3 regions of the Gudongella sp. DL1XJH-153 genome follow, and region 1 is predicted to be linked to each of the others. Evidence: riboswitches for the same ligand, from Rfam matches in the RefSeq annotation. Region 1 holds a riboswitch; each other region holds the start of a gene.
The links. A riboswitch is a leader RNA that binds a small molecule or an ion and turns the genes downstream of it on or off. The one in region 1 is predicted to bind molybdenum cofactor.
Positions count from the first base shown of each region.

Region 2: linked by a shared signal. The riboswitch ahead of ACOEN1_RS05845 (substrate-binding domain-containing protein) and the one ahead of ACOEN1_RS03295 (aldehyde ferredoxin oxidoreductase family protein) in region 1 are both predicted to bind molybdenum cofactor.
Region 3: linked by a shared signal. The riboswitch ahead of glp (gephyrin-like molybdotransferase Glp) and the one ahead of ACOEN1_RS03295 (aldehyde ferredoxin oxidoreductase family protein) in region 1 are both predicted to bind molybdenum cofactor.

Region 1 covers NZ_JBMEMN010000004.1:49,720-55,158, forward strand. Annotated here, with positions in the region: gene ACOEN1_RS03290 (diguanylate cyclase) at 1-2,947, opposite strand, end outside; molybdenum cofactor riboswitch at 3,220-3,347, shown strand; gene ACOEN1_RS03295 (aldehyde ferredoxin oxidoreductase family protein) at 3,430-5,277, shown strand.
Region 2 covers NZ_JBMEMN010000010.1:55,521-60,959, reverse strand. Annotated here, with positions in the region: gene ACOEN1_RS05855 (ABC transporter ATP-binding protein) at 1-25, opposite strand, end outside; gene ACOEN1_RS05850 (ABC transporter permease) at 27-716, opposite strand; gene ACOEN1_RS05845 (substrate-binding domain-containing protein) at 802-1,731, opposite strand; molybdenum cofactor riboswitch at 1,866-1,989, opposite strand; gene ACOEN1_RS05840 (substrate-binding domain-containing protein) at 2,158-3,306, shown strand; gene ACOEN1_RS05835 (TOBE domain-containing protein) at 3,381-3,593, opposite strand; gene ACOEN1_RS05830 (alpha/beta fold hydrolase) at 3,879-4,646, shown strand; gene ACOEN1_RS05825 (gamma-glutamyl-gamma-aminobutyrate hydrolase family protein) at 4,648-5,364, shown strand.
Region 3 covers NZ_JBMEMN010000010.1:43,278-48,716, reverse strand. Annotated here, with positions in the region: gene fdhF (formate dehydrogenase subunit alpha) at 1-76, shown strand, start outside; gene ACOEN1_RS05790 (ferritin-like domain-containing protein) at 88-582, shown strand; gene ACOEN1_RS05785 (MogA/MoaB family molybdenum cofactor biosynthesis protein) at 585-1,082, shown strand; gene mobA (molybdenum cofactor guanylyltransferase) at 1,085-1,693, shown strand; gene fdhD (formate dehydrogenase accessory sulfurtransferase FdhD) at 1,683-2,480, shown strand; molybdenum cofactor riboswitch at 2,449-2,563, shown strand; gene glp (gephyrin-like molybdotransferase Glp) at 2,610-3,836, shown strand; gene ACOEN1_RS05765 (molybdopterin biosynthesis protein) at 3,854-5,439, shown strand, end outside.

The sequences.
Region 1 (5,439 bases):
CGTCAAACTGGGCTCCAGCATTTTCCCTAAGCTCCCTTATGGCATCCTGGGCTTTCATGGCCTTTTTGTATGGTCTATGTGAGGTCATGGACTGGTAGGCATCCGCTATTGAGATAATCCTGGCTTCAAGAGGTATCTCCTCTCCCATAAGACCCTCAGGGTAGCCTTTTCCATCATACCTCTCGTGGTGAAAGCGAATGGCTTTGGCATACCTCTCATGGTGTCCCAGAATTCTGAGTATTTCATAGCCTGCCTGGGAGTGCCGCCTGATGATTGTCTTCTCTTCATTTGTCAACGCTTCCTCTTTATTGAGTATTTCCTCGGAGACTATTATCTTGCCAATATCATGGAGCTCAACAGCCTTTTTAAACTCCTCAACCTCTACCTGGGACTTGCCAAGCTCCCTGTAAAGAGCTGCTGCCATTAGGCTGGTCTCTTCGTTATGCTGCCTTTCATCCTGGAATTTTTTTCTGTTCTCCTCAAGGAAATCCAGGATAATCTCCCTTTTCACATCCTGGTTGTTCCTGTGCTTGTTTTCGTACATATTGGAGTCCGCATACCTTAGGTTGTCATCGATTGATTCATCCTCAGCGGTCTTGGTGGAGAATCCAACCGCAAGTGAAAGCCTAAGGGATTCAACCCTGTGATAATGTCCATTTCTTTGGATTCTTTCCTTGATTTCTCCGGCCTCCTTTGCTGATGTCTTCGGAAGCAGTATCAGGAATTCATCCCCACCGGTCCTTGCTATTATATCATCGGCTCTGAGGGTTTCATTTAGCAGCTTGGCAGCTTCCCTTATAATGCGGTCTCCCATTTCATGTCCAAAGATATCATTGGTCAGCTTCAGGTTGTTCATGTCAACTATCATGACAGTAAAGGGAATATTCCTTGAGGTATCCAGCCGCTTAATGGCATCCTCGATATATCTTCTGTTGTAAAGGCCGGTGAGCTCGTCATGGAAGCTCAGGTATTCAATCTTCTCCTGCTTTCTGACAGACTCGGTGATATCCCTGAATACTATGACATGCCCCATGACCTGGCCGTTTTGTAGTCTAACTGTTGCGATGCTGTTGTTAAGGATCACTTCCTTTCCAGAGCCTGTGACCATGAGTGCCCTTCTGTGGTTACCGTTTCCGGTTTGTCTTGTCACTGCCAGGATATCCTCAGGATCTCCGCTTTCTGGATTGCGCAGGTCAAATACATCCTTCAGAGGCTTTCCCTGAGCTTCCTTAAATGTCCATCCGGTCATTTCCTCAGCTACTGGGTTTAGAACAGTAATCCTACCCTCCACATCAGTTGATATGATCCCATCCTCTACGGACAGCAGAGTTGACTGGAAGATCTCCTTTTCAAGGAAAAGCTCCTGTTCAGCATTTTTCTGGGCTGTGATATCCGCCATGCTACCAATCATCCTCACGGGCTTTCCCTTCTCATCAGTCAGAAGGGTTCCCCTATCCCGAATCCAGATGGTTCTGCCATCCTGCAATAGCATTCGGTGTTCACTGTAGAGATTTTCCTGTCCGTTCATTGCCCTGGCAATATTGTCCCTTAGCTTGTCTTCATCCTCTGGATGTGCCTGGGCAACAAACTGGTCTATCCTATGGAAGTCAGAGTCATGGGGGACCCCCATGATCTCACACCACTTCTTGTTGTGCCTTACAACTCCCTCTTCAAAGTGCCAGTCCCATAGACCTTCACCTGCAACATCAAGTGTTATTCTCATTGTCTCTTCCCGGTCCCTAAGCTTCAACTGGATGTTTTTCTTGTCAGTTATGTCATCAAGAACTATGGCCAGATATGACAATCTTGGTCTGTATACAGACAGGTTCCACCATCTGCCCATTTCCTTAACATGGTATTCAAACTGCTTGGATTCTCCACTTTCCAAGACTTCATCTATTTCTTTCGTGTCAAGCTTATTACTTATGGACACAAGCTGATACAATGATTTCCCAATTATCTCATCCCTTGGCATGGATGACATGCTCTCAAAGGTATTGTTTACATCGATTATTTCATAATCCTTGAAATCCTCATAGTCCCTATTGGCTGCCCTCACCAGAATGAAGCCCTGGTTCATTTCATCTATCAGGGTTTTCTTTTCCTTTTCATTTTCCTCGGCGATGCTTCTTAGTCCTTGTTGTTCCCTGATGAATTTCTGGATAAACCTGACACCAAGAAATTGGATTATAAGGAATACAACTGCAAGAACAAGAAAATACCTTAGGTACAGGCTTCTCCTGAACTGCATCAAGGGTCCCAGAACATCCCCTTCATCCATGCTGATTGCAATGGTCCTTCCGATAAAATCACTGTGAATATATGAAGTAACCCTTCCATTTTCCCTGATGATGGAATCACCCTGGTTGCCTGGAAGAAAGTCGATGTCATAGCCTCCCGCTTCCATCTGCCTGATAATGGGACTGATGTCTGTAAGCACCACATCAAATCCGAGGATATCCTCCCCATCCATTATTGGAGACTGAACCACCACAACCCCCTGGGAGTAATGATTCATCATTACTTCTGTCACGTCCCAATCGATGTAATTCTTTATGTTCCTGTCAGGGCCAACGACATGGATGATCTGTCCGTTCGCAAGAACCCTTCCGGCGGTTCTTGACCTGTCAAATACTGCAACTCCCTCTTCATATCTGGGTATCACATAGTCCCTAAGCTCCTCAAAGGTGGTCTCTCCGTCCAGATAATCTCTCATGTAATTTTTTATGCTTGTCCTGCTTGATAGGGACCTTGCATTGTTGCTTATATTTATCAGGGCTTCATTGAGTACCTGGTACTTGTTGTGGGCAGTCAGCTGAAAATCGCTGAGAACCCCCTCCTCAAGGCTTGATGATATTGGTTCCTTTATTCCAATGTATATGGAAAGGAAAACAACAGCTACAACTATCAGGACTATCATCCTTATTCTCTTATGAATCTGCTTCAAGTCTTCCCCTCCCTTTTTCTAAATGATAATATGATAATTTCAAATTGAATATAATTGTCTGAATTTCAGTAAAAATACAAATTCCCATACCTTATTATTCTAGCATATAATTATCAATTGGTCATTATGAATGATATTTGTCAAATCTTTCGGATACTTATGTAACAGAAATACTGGGAACGATTCTTTTATTTTTAACTCTTTTCCCTCCCTGTCTTTCTTGTATTAATGTATTGAATTTATGTTCACAATCTGATACTATTAAGGTGTAAATAGAACATATACTCCGATTCTGTCTTTCCCACATCATGGTTGGCACAAATCGGAAGCTCAGAACACTGGGCCAGAAAAGAGATTTTCTGACCTGCCATGCTAGCAAAGGGGTTATTCACTGAAGGTGGATAATCCCTTGTTGTTTTTTTGAATGGAAGCATTGATGGCGGACGTTTTTTATCTTTTGAGAATTAGAAGGAGGGGTTTCAATGAGTACGGTAATTGGTAGTATGCTAAAGATCAACCTAAGTGACAGAAGCTCAGAGGTGCTTGAGATTGACAAGGATTGGAAGGATCTCTATGTAGGTGGCGAGGGCTATGCAGCAAAGATACTTTACGACCACCTTGAAGCAGGAATGGATCCCATGGATGAAAAAAATATGCTTGTGTTCACAACCGGACCATTGACCGGCACCAGAGCTCCCTCATCAGGCAGGCTTGTGATAGGCTACAAGTCGCCCCTTACAGGGACCATAGGCATGACAAATGTTGGTGGCCACCTTGCCCCCATGCTCAAGCGTGCAGGATATGATGTTATCATCATAACCGGCAAAAGTGATACTCCTGTCTACCTTTACATCAATGACCAAGGAGTGGAATTTAAGGATGCTGCCGCTCTTTGGGGCAAGAACACCGAGGAGACCGAGGATGCAATACGCCAGGAGCTTGGAGAATCCAAGGTGAGAATCGCTGAAATCGGTCCTGCCGGAGAGAAGCTGTCCCTTATGTCATCAATAATGATTGACAAGCACAGGGCGGCTGGCCGGGGAGGCCCTGGGGCAATTATGGGAGGAAAGAACCTGAAGGCTGTAGCGGTTTATGGTACAGGCAAGCTGGATGTTGAAAATCCTGACATGATGGACCAGTTCTCCAAAAGGGCACGTGAGGAGCTGGATGCTGAAGCCTTTGTAAGGGAGGAGCTGAAGCCATTTGGAACCCCATCATTTACAGACTCAATCAATGCTCTTGGTCTACTGCCCACCAGGAACTGGCAGCTGACCACCTTTGATTCCGCCATGGACAAGATTGGTCACAAGGCCTACCATGATAATTTGAAGGTGAAGGCTTGGGCTTGCTTTGGCTGTCCAATCGCCTGCGGAAGGCACACAGAGATAATCGACGGGGAGTATGCGGGTGAATCCGGCGGAGGTCCGGAATATGAAACCCTTGGTGCATTTGGTTCCAAGTGCTTTGTGGATGACCTTAACGCCATAGTGAAGGCTGGATATATATGTAATCGCATGGGTCTTGATACCATATCAACGGGGCAGACAATAGCATCTGCCATGGAATGGTTTGAAAAGGGGCTCATCGACAAGGAAACAACCGGCGGCATCGACCTATCCTTTGGAAATGCAGAGGCAATGGTCAAGATGACAGAAATGATCGCAAACAGGGAAGGTTATGGAGATGTACTTGCCGAGGGATCACTGAGGGCTGCGAGAAAAATCGGTCCGGAGGCTGAGAAGTATGTTTTCCAGGTCAAGGGTATGGAGCTTGCATCCTGCGGCGTAAGGGCCAGCAAGGGAGAATCCCTTTCACACCTTATCTCACCTAGGGGTGCCGACCACCTTAGACCCTATGCTTCAGTCATAGACTCCTTTGGATACCTTGAGCCCGAGCTTGGAATCAATGAGAAGGTATCGCCCTTTGAGGATGAGAACAAGTGGTGGGTCAAGCCCTTTATGGAGCTTTCAATGATGACCAATCTCCTTGGGGTATGCCTGTTTGCAAGCATCACCCTTGCAGTGAAGGGAAGCACCTGGACTGGACTTTACAATGCCGCCACTGGTGATGACAAAACAATGGATCAGATGATGGAGGCAGCTGAAAGGGTCATTAACCTTGAAAGATTGTTCAACGCCAGGGAGGGCTTTGGAAGAAAGGATGAGAAGCTTCCAGCTAGACTTACCCAGGAACCCGCACCTGACGGCCTAGGCAAGGGCCAGGTTGCAGATGCCGAGATCATGCTTGATGAGTTCTATGAAAGCATGGGCTGGGACAAGGAGACCGGACAGCCAACTGATGAGACATTGGTTAGGCTGAAGCTTAAGTAAAGAGATAAGAAGGGACGGTTATTTTGTATTAAAGCCATAGTTTGGCTTGAAAAATGACCGTCCATTTATTTTTTGCCAGGTTAAGCTATGTTCAGGTATAAATAATATCATTGACAGGTAAAGCATTAAACTGTATCATCAAATTATGGATTAGTTGTCATA
Region 2 (5,439 bases), on a different contig from region 1:
TCAGTGAATCGACTGTAATATTCATATCAACGCTCCTGCTGCCAATGATATAGCAGTGAGTTTATAAGAAATGATATCAGCAATAGTACAATACCCGTTGCAATGGCAAGGGAGTATTCCCCCATGTTTCTTAGCATTGCAATTGTGGTTGTCATGATTCTGGTATGTCCTTTGATGTTTCCACCCACCACCATTACTGCACCTACCTCAGACATAGCCCTACCGTATCCTGTAACTACAGCTGAGAGTATATTTATCCTCAATTCCTTGATAAGAAGCCAAACTGTCTGTGTTGGGCTTGCTCCCATGGTTCTTGCAAGGTCCTGAATATCTGGGCCCCTGTCCTTTGTTCCATTGAACACCACACCTGTGATAATGGGTGTTACTAGAACAAACTGGGCAATAATCATGGCCGTTGCAGTGAAGTTAAGTCTGAATTCCCCCAATGGACCATTTCTAAGGAACAGCAGAAAAAGAACCAGTCCTATTACAACAGGTGGCATGCTCATTAGGGTATAGATTATCCTTACCAGAATTCTCTTTCCTGGAAATTCCTTGATTCCCAACCAGGTACCAAATGGAATGGCAACAATGGCAGCAAGAAATGTGGCTGTAAGGGATACAATCATTGACAACCTTACTATTTCAAAAAATTCCGGGTCAAGATTGATAATAAGCTGAAAGGCATCTCTGAATCCACTGACAAAATTATCCATGGAAAACTCCTTAATACTGCCCCTTTCGGGGCAGTAAGATTTTGACTCATAAGGTTAAGTTGAGTATCTACATTTCTGGTCTAAACTATTTGGCGTTTGGAAAGAACAAAGGCTCCCCATATTCCTCAACACCAAACTCCGCAATCAGTTCCTGAGTTTCAGGTGCCAATATCCAATCCACAAATCTCTGTGCGGCGGGATTGTTTATGTGATCTCCCTTTTCAGGATTAACCGCCATTACTCCGTACTGGTTGAAAAGAATCTCGTCTCCCTCAAGAAGTATCTCAAGGTCTACATTCTCCTGCATTGAAAGGTAAGTAGCCCTGTCAGTCATGGTATATGCTTCCATTTCATTTGCCATAAGGATAACATCGCCCATCCCCTGACCAGCTTCTATATACCAATCACCTGAAGGTGTCCCAACCCCAGAAGTTTCCCAAAGTGATAGTTCCTTGATGTTTGTTCCGGAATTGTCGCCCCTTGACACAAATGGAGCCTGGCTTTCTGCAATCAACACATAACCTGCGTTTACATCAGCTGACGCATTTTCCTTAAGGCCTGCGGGGTCTGAAGGAGGACCAACTATTATAAAGTCATTGTACATTACATCGAATCTCTCAAGTGTATCACCATTGGTTACAAGCTCTTCCTCCTGAGCCTTGGCATGTGCAAGAATTACATCTGCCTCACCATCGACACCCATCTGGAGTGCTGCACCAGTTCCTACTGCGACAACCTTGGTATCAATACCAAATAGCTCATTGAATGTTGGCAGGATGAAATCTAGCAATCCGCTGTTTTCTGTACTTGTTGTGGTCGCAAGGATAAGCTCGGTGTTTGTGAGCTCCTCGTAATCGTCAGACACATCAGGTTCTTCTGCTGGTTCCTCCGCTGGATCTTCAACTGGCGCTGGCTCCTCAGCTGGAGTGGGCTCTGAGTTGCTGCTGCAGGCTGTAACCAATGGTAATGCAAGAATAATAAGTAAAATCAATAGGTTCAATTTGTTGAATTTCACATGATCATCTCCTTAATTTTAGCTTGTTTTCATGATTTTGAAAAGACAAAAACCTCAAATTTCTTAATTATCACCTCCGACAAAAAAACTCCTATTTTTAATAAAAGGAGCTGTGTCAAAATATGGCAATAATCTATAATGCCAAACACTCTCCTTTCCACAATGGGAGGCAATACGGTTTCCCATATTACCCTGCCGGACCTTGCTTCATGGCATCTAATACACTTTAGAAACAAGGTCTCGGAGCAGGCTAAATACTTGTTTATTTACCTGTAATTATAATTAATCTATATCGATATGTCAATGAAAGCATAACGAATAGTATTAGTTTTCAAATATTGTATGAGGTTAACTCCAGGTGATACTATTGATTTTAATATCTAAATGGCATAAAATCGAATAAAGGATAGGTTTGGGGTGAGAATAATGAACAAAAATAAATGGGATGGATTTCAGCTATATATACAGCTTAAGAACAAGAAGCAAATTTCCACGGACAAGCTATTTTCACTGCTTGAAAATATTGAAAAGGAGGGGTCAATATCCAAGGCTGCGTCGGACATGAAGATTTCCTACCGTTATGCCTGGGGACTAATAAAGGATACTGAAGAGCTTTTGGGTATTAAGCTTCTTGATAAAAAGGTAGGAGGTTCAGAGGGTGGAGGAGCAACTCTGACAAAGGAAGGCAGGGAAATGTTGAACCACTATCAGGCTATCAGAGATTCTGTTGATATTCAACTGACAGCACTTATCCAAAACAAGGTTGAAGAGGTTGGCAAGGGACAGGAAGTTGAGGGTGGAGATTCCCTTAAGTACCTATTGATGGCAAGTTCAATGGAACCAATTGATACAGGATTATTGGATGTGCTTGAAAAGGAATATTTCATGAAGATGGGAACCTTGGTAAGGCACATTGCCGTTGGTAGTGGCAAGGCCCTTCAAATAGGAAGATCCGGTGATGTGGATATTGTTTTCGTCCATAGCCCCGATGAGGAAAAGGACTTTATGACTCAAGGCTTTGGAGGCTATAGAAGGGATATCATGGCGAACAGGTACTATCTGGTTGGCCCGGAATCTGATCCAGCAGGACTCAGGCACATTAAGGTTGATGCTGGAATTCAAGTTTTCTTCAGACAGATTTCCTTGACGGACTCTTTTTTCATAAGCCGTGGAGACAATTCGGGAACCCATAAGAAAGAGCTTGAGCTATGGCATGAGGCAGGGATACCTACTGAAGAAAGGAACACAATTGTAGGTGGGAGAATAGCAAGCAATATGGAATGCCTTGATATTGCTTTTGAGAAGTCCGGATACACCCTTGTGGATTCCACAAGCTACAAGCTATCGGAACACAATGATAGTTTAAGGGTTTATGCAGGGAACAAGGACGAACTTGATTCAAAGCTTGATAACATATTTTCAGCAATAGCTGTCAGAAGACATTCACAGGATTTAGGCAAATACCGGGAAGCAATAGAATTCATAGACTGGATGTGTGGTTTTGACGGCAGAAGAATAATCGAAGGGTACCCTAACAAGGAAGGTCTGGAGCCATACTTTCATTTGATTGATTAAGAAGGACCTTGGAATCAAAAAAGTCCAAGATCCTTCTTAAAATATTGATTGATAAAGGTTAATAAGGATGGTTCTTAGTCATCTAGACCAATCATTACATTTGATGCCTTAACCACGGCAACAACTTCCTGGCCAACCTTCAGGCCAAGGGATTTGATGGAGTCCATGGTTATGGAGGATGTTACAATATTTCCTCCACTGATATCAACAGTTACGATTCCAGTCACAACACCTTCCTTGATATCTGTAATGGTTCCTTTAAATTGGTTTTTAGCACTTAATTTCATATAATCCCTCCTACATATTTTACTGGTTATATACCCTGATGCATAACGAGTATTCAATCATATGGAATTTTGATATAACAGCCTGTAGAAGACTGCCACAAAGACAGAGGATATGAAATTTACAGCAATAACAGGAATCATTGCATTCTTCCATGAATGGCTTGGGCATTTACGACAATGCTTTTGGCATACAGTATGCAGATAAGATTCAAGGGATGAAACACTGATTGACAATGGTATATAATGATAATAGAAATAAGTTTAGTTGACTTGAGGAGGAAAGAAATGAAGTTCTTAAATGTTAAGAAGGAAAATATATATATTGATGGGATCCCAGTCATAGTACTCAAGCCAGAATTGGAAATGGATAATTATCCAACTGTGGTATTCTACCATGGGTGGAGCTCAAAAAAAGAATACCAGGAATTCCGAGGGAGCATACTTGCAGGACTTGGCTATCAGGTCATCATTCCAGATGCAATCCATCATGGAGAAAGAGGAACTCTTGATTATGATGAATCAGAGAATTCCGGTTTCTTCTGGGAAGTGGTGTTGAACAATCTTAAGGAATGGAGGCAGATAAGAAATTATGCGACGGAGGAGCTTGATGCAGATCCTGAAAGAATTGCTGTAACAGGTCACTCCATGGGAGGATTTACAGCAGCTGGAATTTTCGCTGAGAACCCGGAGATAAGAACAAGTGTAATATTGAATGGGTCATTCAACTGGTTGGGGAGCAACGAGGAATTTAAAAGAAGGCTTAATGTTCATATGACAAAGGAATTCAAGAATCTTGAGCAGGAAGTACAGAGCAAAAACCCGGCAGGGAAAATTGACTTCCTGGTGGATCGACCAATCCTGATACTTCATGGAGAAGCGGATTCCATGGTTGAAATTACTCCTCAGAGGGATTTTTATGAAAAGCTTAAACACTTATATAAAGTAGATGAAAATATTAAGATGATTTCCTACAAGAATCTGGATCACTTTGTTACAACCAATATGCTGGAGGAAATGGGGAAATGGTTCAGTGAAAAGTTGATGGAGGTATAAGATGAAAAAACCGGTTATTGGCATTACATGTATTCAGGCAAATATTAAGGGTAAAATGGTAAACACCTTAAATGATTTTTACTTCCAGGCAGTAGTTAGAGCCGGAGGAGTCCCACTGATAATACCTTCAGTAACAGATGAAGATACAATAGCTGAGTTTGCTAAAAATCTCGATGGTGTTATTTTCACAGGTGGGCATGACATTTGGCCACTTCGATTTGGTGAAGAGCCAATAAAGCAGGTTGTTGAAATCACCCATGAAAGAGATGATATGGAGATGAAACTATTCCAAAAAGCATACGAGTCAGGCCTTCCAATACTTGGAATCTGTAGAGGAATTCAGCTTGTAAATATTGCACTGGGAGGAACCTTGTACCAGGATATCTATAGCCAGGTATTAAATGTAGGAGGACACTCTTTCGATTACGATCCGACAGGAGTCTACCATTCAATTGAAATTGTTGACGGTACGATAATGAAGGAAATATACAAAGAAGAAATGATCCAAGTTAATTCATTGCACCACCAGGCAATTAAGAATCTGGGTAAAGATCTACGGATAACATCAAAAGCTCATGATGGGATAATTGAATCAATCGAATCAACTAATGATAGGTTTGTTCTTGCCGTTCAGTACCACCCAGAAGCAATTGCAGAAAAACATCCAGTACATCAGGAAATCTTCAACTACTTTATTGAAAAGTGTAAAAAACATTAGGGACGTTTTATTATTTGGAAATTTAGCTAAAAGCTAAAACTAGATCGAGGGTCAATATAAAGGACAGTTTTAGTA
Region 3 (5,439 bases), on a different contig from region 1:
AACAAATTCTGCAATCGATGAAATAGCAAAGATTCCCGAGCTAAAAGTAGCCGCAGTAAGAGTTGAGAAAGCGTAGAGGTGATATAAATGAAATATGAACAAGTATTGAGATATGCAATGCAGATGGAGCTTGATGGAAGCAACTTTTTCAAGGAAAAGGCTGATAAATTTTCAAATGCCACAACAAGAAAACTGTTTCTGACTCTTTCAGAAACGGAAATCGAGCATTACGAGTACCTTAAGAAACAGCTCGAGAGCTATATGGAGAATGAAACCTTTGACACAAGTGAAGAAGTAATGGAGCGAGAAGAAGACATCTTCCAGGACCGTGAAGAATCAGAGCATATTGAGGCAACCTTGGTCGAGTCTGATATCCCAGATCTTACTATCCTTAGAATGGCTTACCTTATTGAAAAGGATTTTAAGGAGTTCTATGAGAATGCAGCACAGAATGCAGACGATGATGGAATAAGAAAGGTTTTCGAAAAGCTTCAGAAATGGGAAGAAGGTCATGAAAGACTTTTCAAGTCTGAGTACGACAGAAGAATGAAGGAATATATGACACTTCCATGGGGAGGCTAAATATGTTTAAGGTTGGGATTATAACATCCAGTGACAAAGGCGCAGCAGGAGAAAGAGAAGATGTTTCAGGTGCTGTTATAAGGGAAATGATTGAAAATAAGGGATATGTGGTCATCAGGCAGGTAATTCTGCCTGATGAAAAGGACCTTCTTTCAGAAGAAATGAAGAATATGGCGGACAATCTTGGAGCCCAGCTTATTCTTACAACGGGTGGAACAGGCTTCAGCAAGAGGGATGTAACACCTGAAGCCACAATCCAGGTTTGTGAGAGGATGGCTCCGGGAATAACTGAAGCCATAAGATACTTTAGCCTTCAGATTACACGGAGGGCAATGCTTTCCAGGGCAACGGCGGGAATAAGAAACAACACTCTAATTATAAATCTGCCGGGAAGTCCCAAAGCTGTTAGGGAATCATTGGATTTCTGTTTGGATAGCGTGCATCACGGTCTGGAAATTCTAACGGGCAGAGATTCGGAGTGTGCAAGAAAAGAGGACTAGCCATGAAAAAGTTTGGAACTGCCATAATACTTGCAGGCGGTAAAAGCACCAGAATGGGTTTTGACAAGCAGCTGATCAAGATTCAGGAAAGAAGACTTGTTGAAAGTCTGATATTAAAGCTCAGGGAGGAACTTGACGAGATAGTCATTGTCACAAACAAACCTGAGTACTATATTGGCTTGGCTGATATTATAACCGGTGATGTTATAAAAGATAAGGGACCACTGGGAGGTATCCATGCGGGTCTTTTAAAGTCTGCATCAGAGTATTCATATGTGGTGGCTTGTGATATGCCTTCCATCAATCTAGATTATATCAGACACATGAAAAACAGGATCCATAAGTCTGATCCAGTAGCTTGTGTAACCAGATTCGGGGAATGGATTGAGCCATTCAATGCTTTCTACAGGAAGGATCTTGCAATTCATATGGAGGAGTTCCTGGCAACAGGGAAAAGAGCGGTTCATACGATGCTGAAGGATTATCGGGTGGACTTTGTACCGGAAAAGGAAGCCAGAGAGTTCAGCCCTGAATGGAACATGTTTTTCAATCTCAACACAAGAGAAGACATTCAGGAATACCTGCAAAGGAATGAAGGACATGAGATATAATCTGAAGAACAAGGTGGATGTTGAAATAATAAAAATCAAAGGGAGTAGAAGGGATACTCTTATGGATCAGGTCATAAGGGAGTATCCCTTTACCATATACTTAAACGACCAGGAGATTATCACACTTCTATGCACACCTGAGGATCTGGAGGAACTTGCAACAGGCTTTTTAATATCTGAAGGCTTTCTTGATGATTTCTCTGAAGTGGAGAACTGGAGTCTTGATAGTGAAAAAGGGATCATCAATATGCATGGAAACATTAAGGAAAAGCCATTAAGAGAAAAACTCAGGGGTAAAAGAACAATAACCTCAGGATGTGGAAAAGGCACTTCCTTCTTCAATGTTCTGGACTCATCAAAAAGCAAGAGAATAAAGAAAATTATGGAAATATCCCCACAGAATGTGGTACAATTAATGATAGAATTTAACAGTCGGAGCTCACTATTTGATGATACCGGGGGGGTTCACAGCTGTGCTTTGTGCAACAGGGAAGAAATTCTTGTGCATAGAGACGATATCGGCAGGCACAACGCACTTGATAAGATCCTTGGATGGGGTCATATTAATGGGCAGGAGTTCGGTCAGACGATGGTTCTTACTACAGGAAGAATTTCATCTGAAATGATGATAAAGATTGCCCGAAGAGGGATACCGGTCGTAATCTCAAGATCCGCGCCAACGTCGCTGGCAGTGGATTTGGCCAGGGAACTTGGCATTACCCTTGTAGGATTTGCAAGAGGAGACAAAATGAATATCTATACGAATTTTCCGAGCATTGATTTCTAAAGCTGATGCCATGAAACAATGCCGCTGGGTAAAGGAGAAATCCTGACGCCTCCCGTTTGGAAAGGAAGATGTTTATTAAGCAACCTTTCTTTTTGGGTTGTTTTTTTTATACTTGAAAGGTGGTACTAAATGGAGTTCTTTAAAGTTGTTTCAGTCCAAGATGCAAGAGAATTGATAAAAAAGGAATTTGGAGAATACAACCTGGGATTTGAAGAGGTAAACCTCTTGCAATCACAGGGAAGAATTCTTTCTGAAGATATCATTTCAAATATAAATGTCCCTGAATTTGACAGGTCGACTGTAGATGGTTATGCAATCGTTGTAGAGGACAGTCATGGAGCCACTGAATCCATCCCAAGTATCTTGGAGATACTTGGAGAGGTAAGAATGGGAGAGACACCTGAGTATAATCTCAAGAGCGGCCAGGCGGTTTATGTTCCAACTGGAGGCATGATGCCAGAGGGGGCTACGGGGATGATCATGATAGAGAATACTGAAAAGATGGATGAAGATACTGTTCTTCTTTTTAAGCCCATCAGCAAGGGTGAAAACATGGTATTTAAGGGTGAGGATATTAAGGCTGGTCAAGCTGCTCTTAAGGCCGGAAGGAGAGTCGGGCCAAATGAAGTGGGAGTCCTTGCAAGCCTTGGCATAAGAAGTCCAAAAGTTGTTAAGAAACCAAGAGTTTATATTCTTTCTACAGGCGATGAGGTAATCGACCTGGATGAAGAGCTGGAGATGGGAAAGATAAGAGACATTAATTCTTATGCCCTATCAGCTATGATAGAAGAAATTGGTGGGGAAGTGGCAGGTCGTGAAATAATCAAGGATGATTACAATCTTCTTCTTGAGGGTGTACAAAAAGCCCTGAAGATGGCTGATGTGGTTCTGCTGTCAGGTGGAAGCTCTGTAGGAACCAGGGACTATACCCACAAGGTAATTACCGATCTTCACGGAAAAGGAGTACTGGCCCATGGACTTTCAATTAAACCAGGAAAACCCACCATTATTGGAGATGGAAAAGGCAAACTTATTATTGGATTGCCTGGCCATCCAGTATCATCCATAGTTGTGTTCAAGGCTATTGTAGAGCCATATATATTTTCCCTTTTGAAAACGGAACCCAGAAAGATAAAGATGGAAGCCATAACCACTCACAACTTTCCATCATCACCAGGAAAAGAGACCTACCATATGGTAAGCATAAAGGAAGAAAACGGACAAACATTTGCTACACCAAGCTTTGGAAAATCCGGGATGATTACTCTCTTGTCAAAATCAAGTGGATACATTGTAATCAAGGAGCATGAAGAAGGAATAGACAAGGGTGAAAAAAGGGAAGTGTACCTGTTTTAAGAGAAGGAGATGATGATATGAAAAGAAACACTTACATAGATAATGTAGATGTTGACAAGGCCACAGAGCTATATTTGGAAGAACTCAATATAGAGGGGGACCTGGAAGAAGTTGCTGTCGTAGATTCTCTAGGAAGAGTCACCTGGGAAGCGGTGTATGCAGCGGTATCATCTCCTGGTTACAATGCATCTGCAATGGATGGGATTGCTGTTACCTCAAAGAATACTGAGGGTGCAAATGAAAGCAATCCACTAACCCTTATTGAAAGGGAGGACTTTAAGTATGTCAACACTGGAAATCCAATCAAGGAACCCTATGATTCGGTGATAATGATTGAGGATGTCCTGAAGAGGGAAGATGATCAGGTTCAGATATTAAGACCTGCCTACCCTTATCAGCACGTAAGACAGATTGGTGAAGATATTGTTGCAACTGAAATGATAATACCATCCAGACATAAAGTAAGACCAATGGATATTGGAGCGCTTATTTCCGGCGGGATAAAAAAAGTCAACGTATATAAAAGGCCAAAGATCGGTATTATCCCTACTGGATCTGAAATTGTTGAAGATATTTCCCAGGTAATGGAAGGTACCATTATTGATTCAAACTCCCATGTCTTCAAGGGGCTTGTAACATCTCTTGGAGGAATACCAAACAGGTATCCACCGATGGAGGACGATTACGATAAGCTTAAGCAGCTTCTTAAGGAAGCGGTTAAAGAAAACGACATGGTCATAGTAAATGCAGGCTCAGCTGCTGGTACAAAGGACTTTACAGTTAATCTAATTCAGGAGCTTGGAAGGGTTGTTGTGCATGGAGTGGCAATGAAACCTGGTAAACCAACAATTCTTGGAGTTGTTGAAAAGAAGCCCGTAATTGGAATACCTGGATATCCGGTTTCTGCATTTATGGTATTTGATGTATTTGCAAAACCACTGATACTAAAATTCCTTGGCGACCAGGGTGAAATATACGAAACCACTGAAGCGGTTTTATCCAGAAGAATGGTATCATCCTTAAAGAACAAGGAAATTGTAAGGGTGACTCTTGGTAAGGTAAAGGACAGATTGATTGCAACGCCACTATCAGGTGGGGCGGGAGTGAGCATGAGCCTTGTAAAAGCCGATGGCCTTGGAATAATCCCAAGAAATATCGAGGGCTACGAGGCTGGAGATAAAATCGAAGTTGAGCTGTTGAAACCACTTTCAACCATAAGGAATAAACTGCTTTCAATCGGAAGTCACGATTTGGTAATGGATATTATTGGAGACATGATGAAACTTACTTCATCCCATGTTGGAAGCATGGGAGGGATATTGTCCCTTAGAAGGGATGAATGCCATCTGGCACCTATACACCTTTTGGACATGGATACCGGAGAGTACAATATTAGCTATGTCAAAAAATACTTTCCAGGAAGAAAGATGGCCTTGATAAAGGGACTGCAGAGAAGCCAGGGCTTTATTGTTCAAAAGGGAAACCCAGATAATATTGAAGGATGCAGCGACCTATTAAGAGAGGATGTGATTTTTGCGAACAGGCAAAGGGGAGCAGGCACAAGGGTGCTTCTGGATTATCAATTGAAGAAGGAAGAATTGGA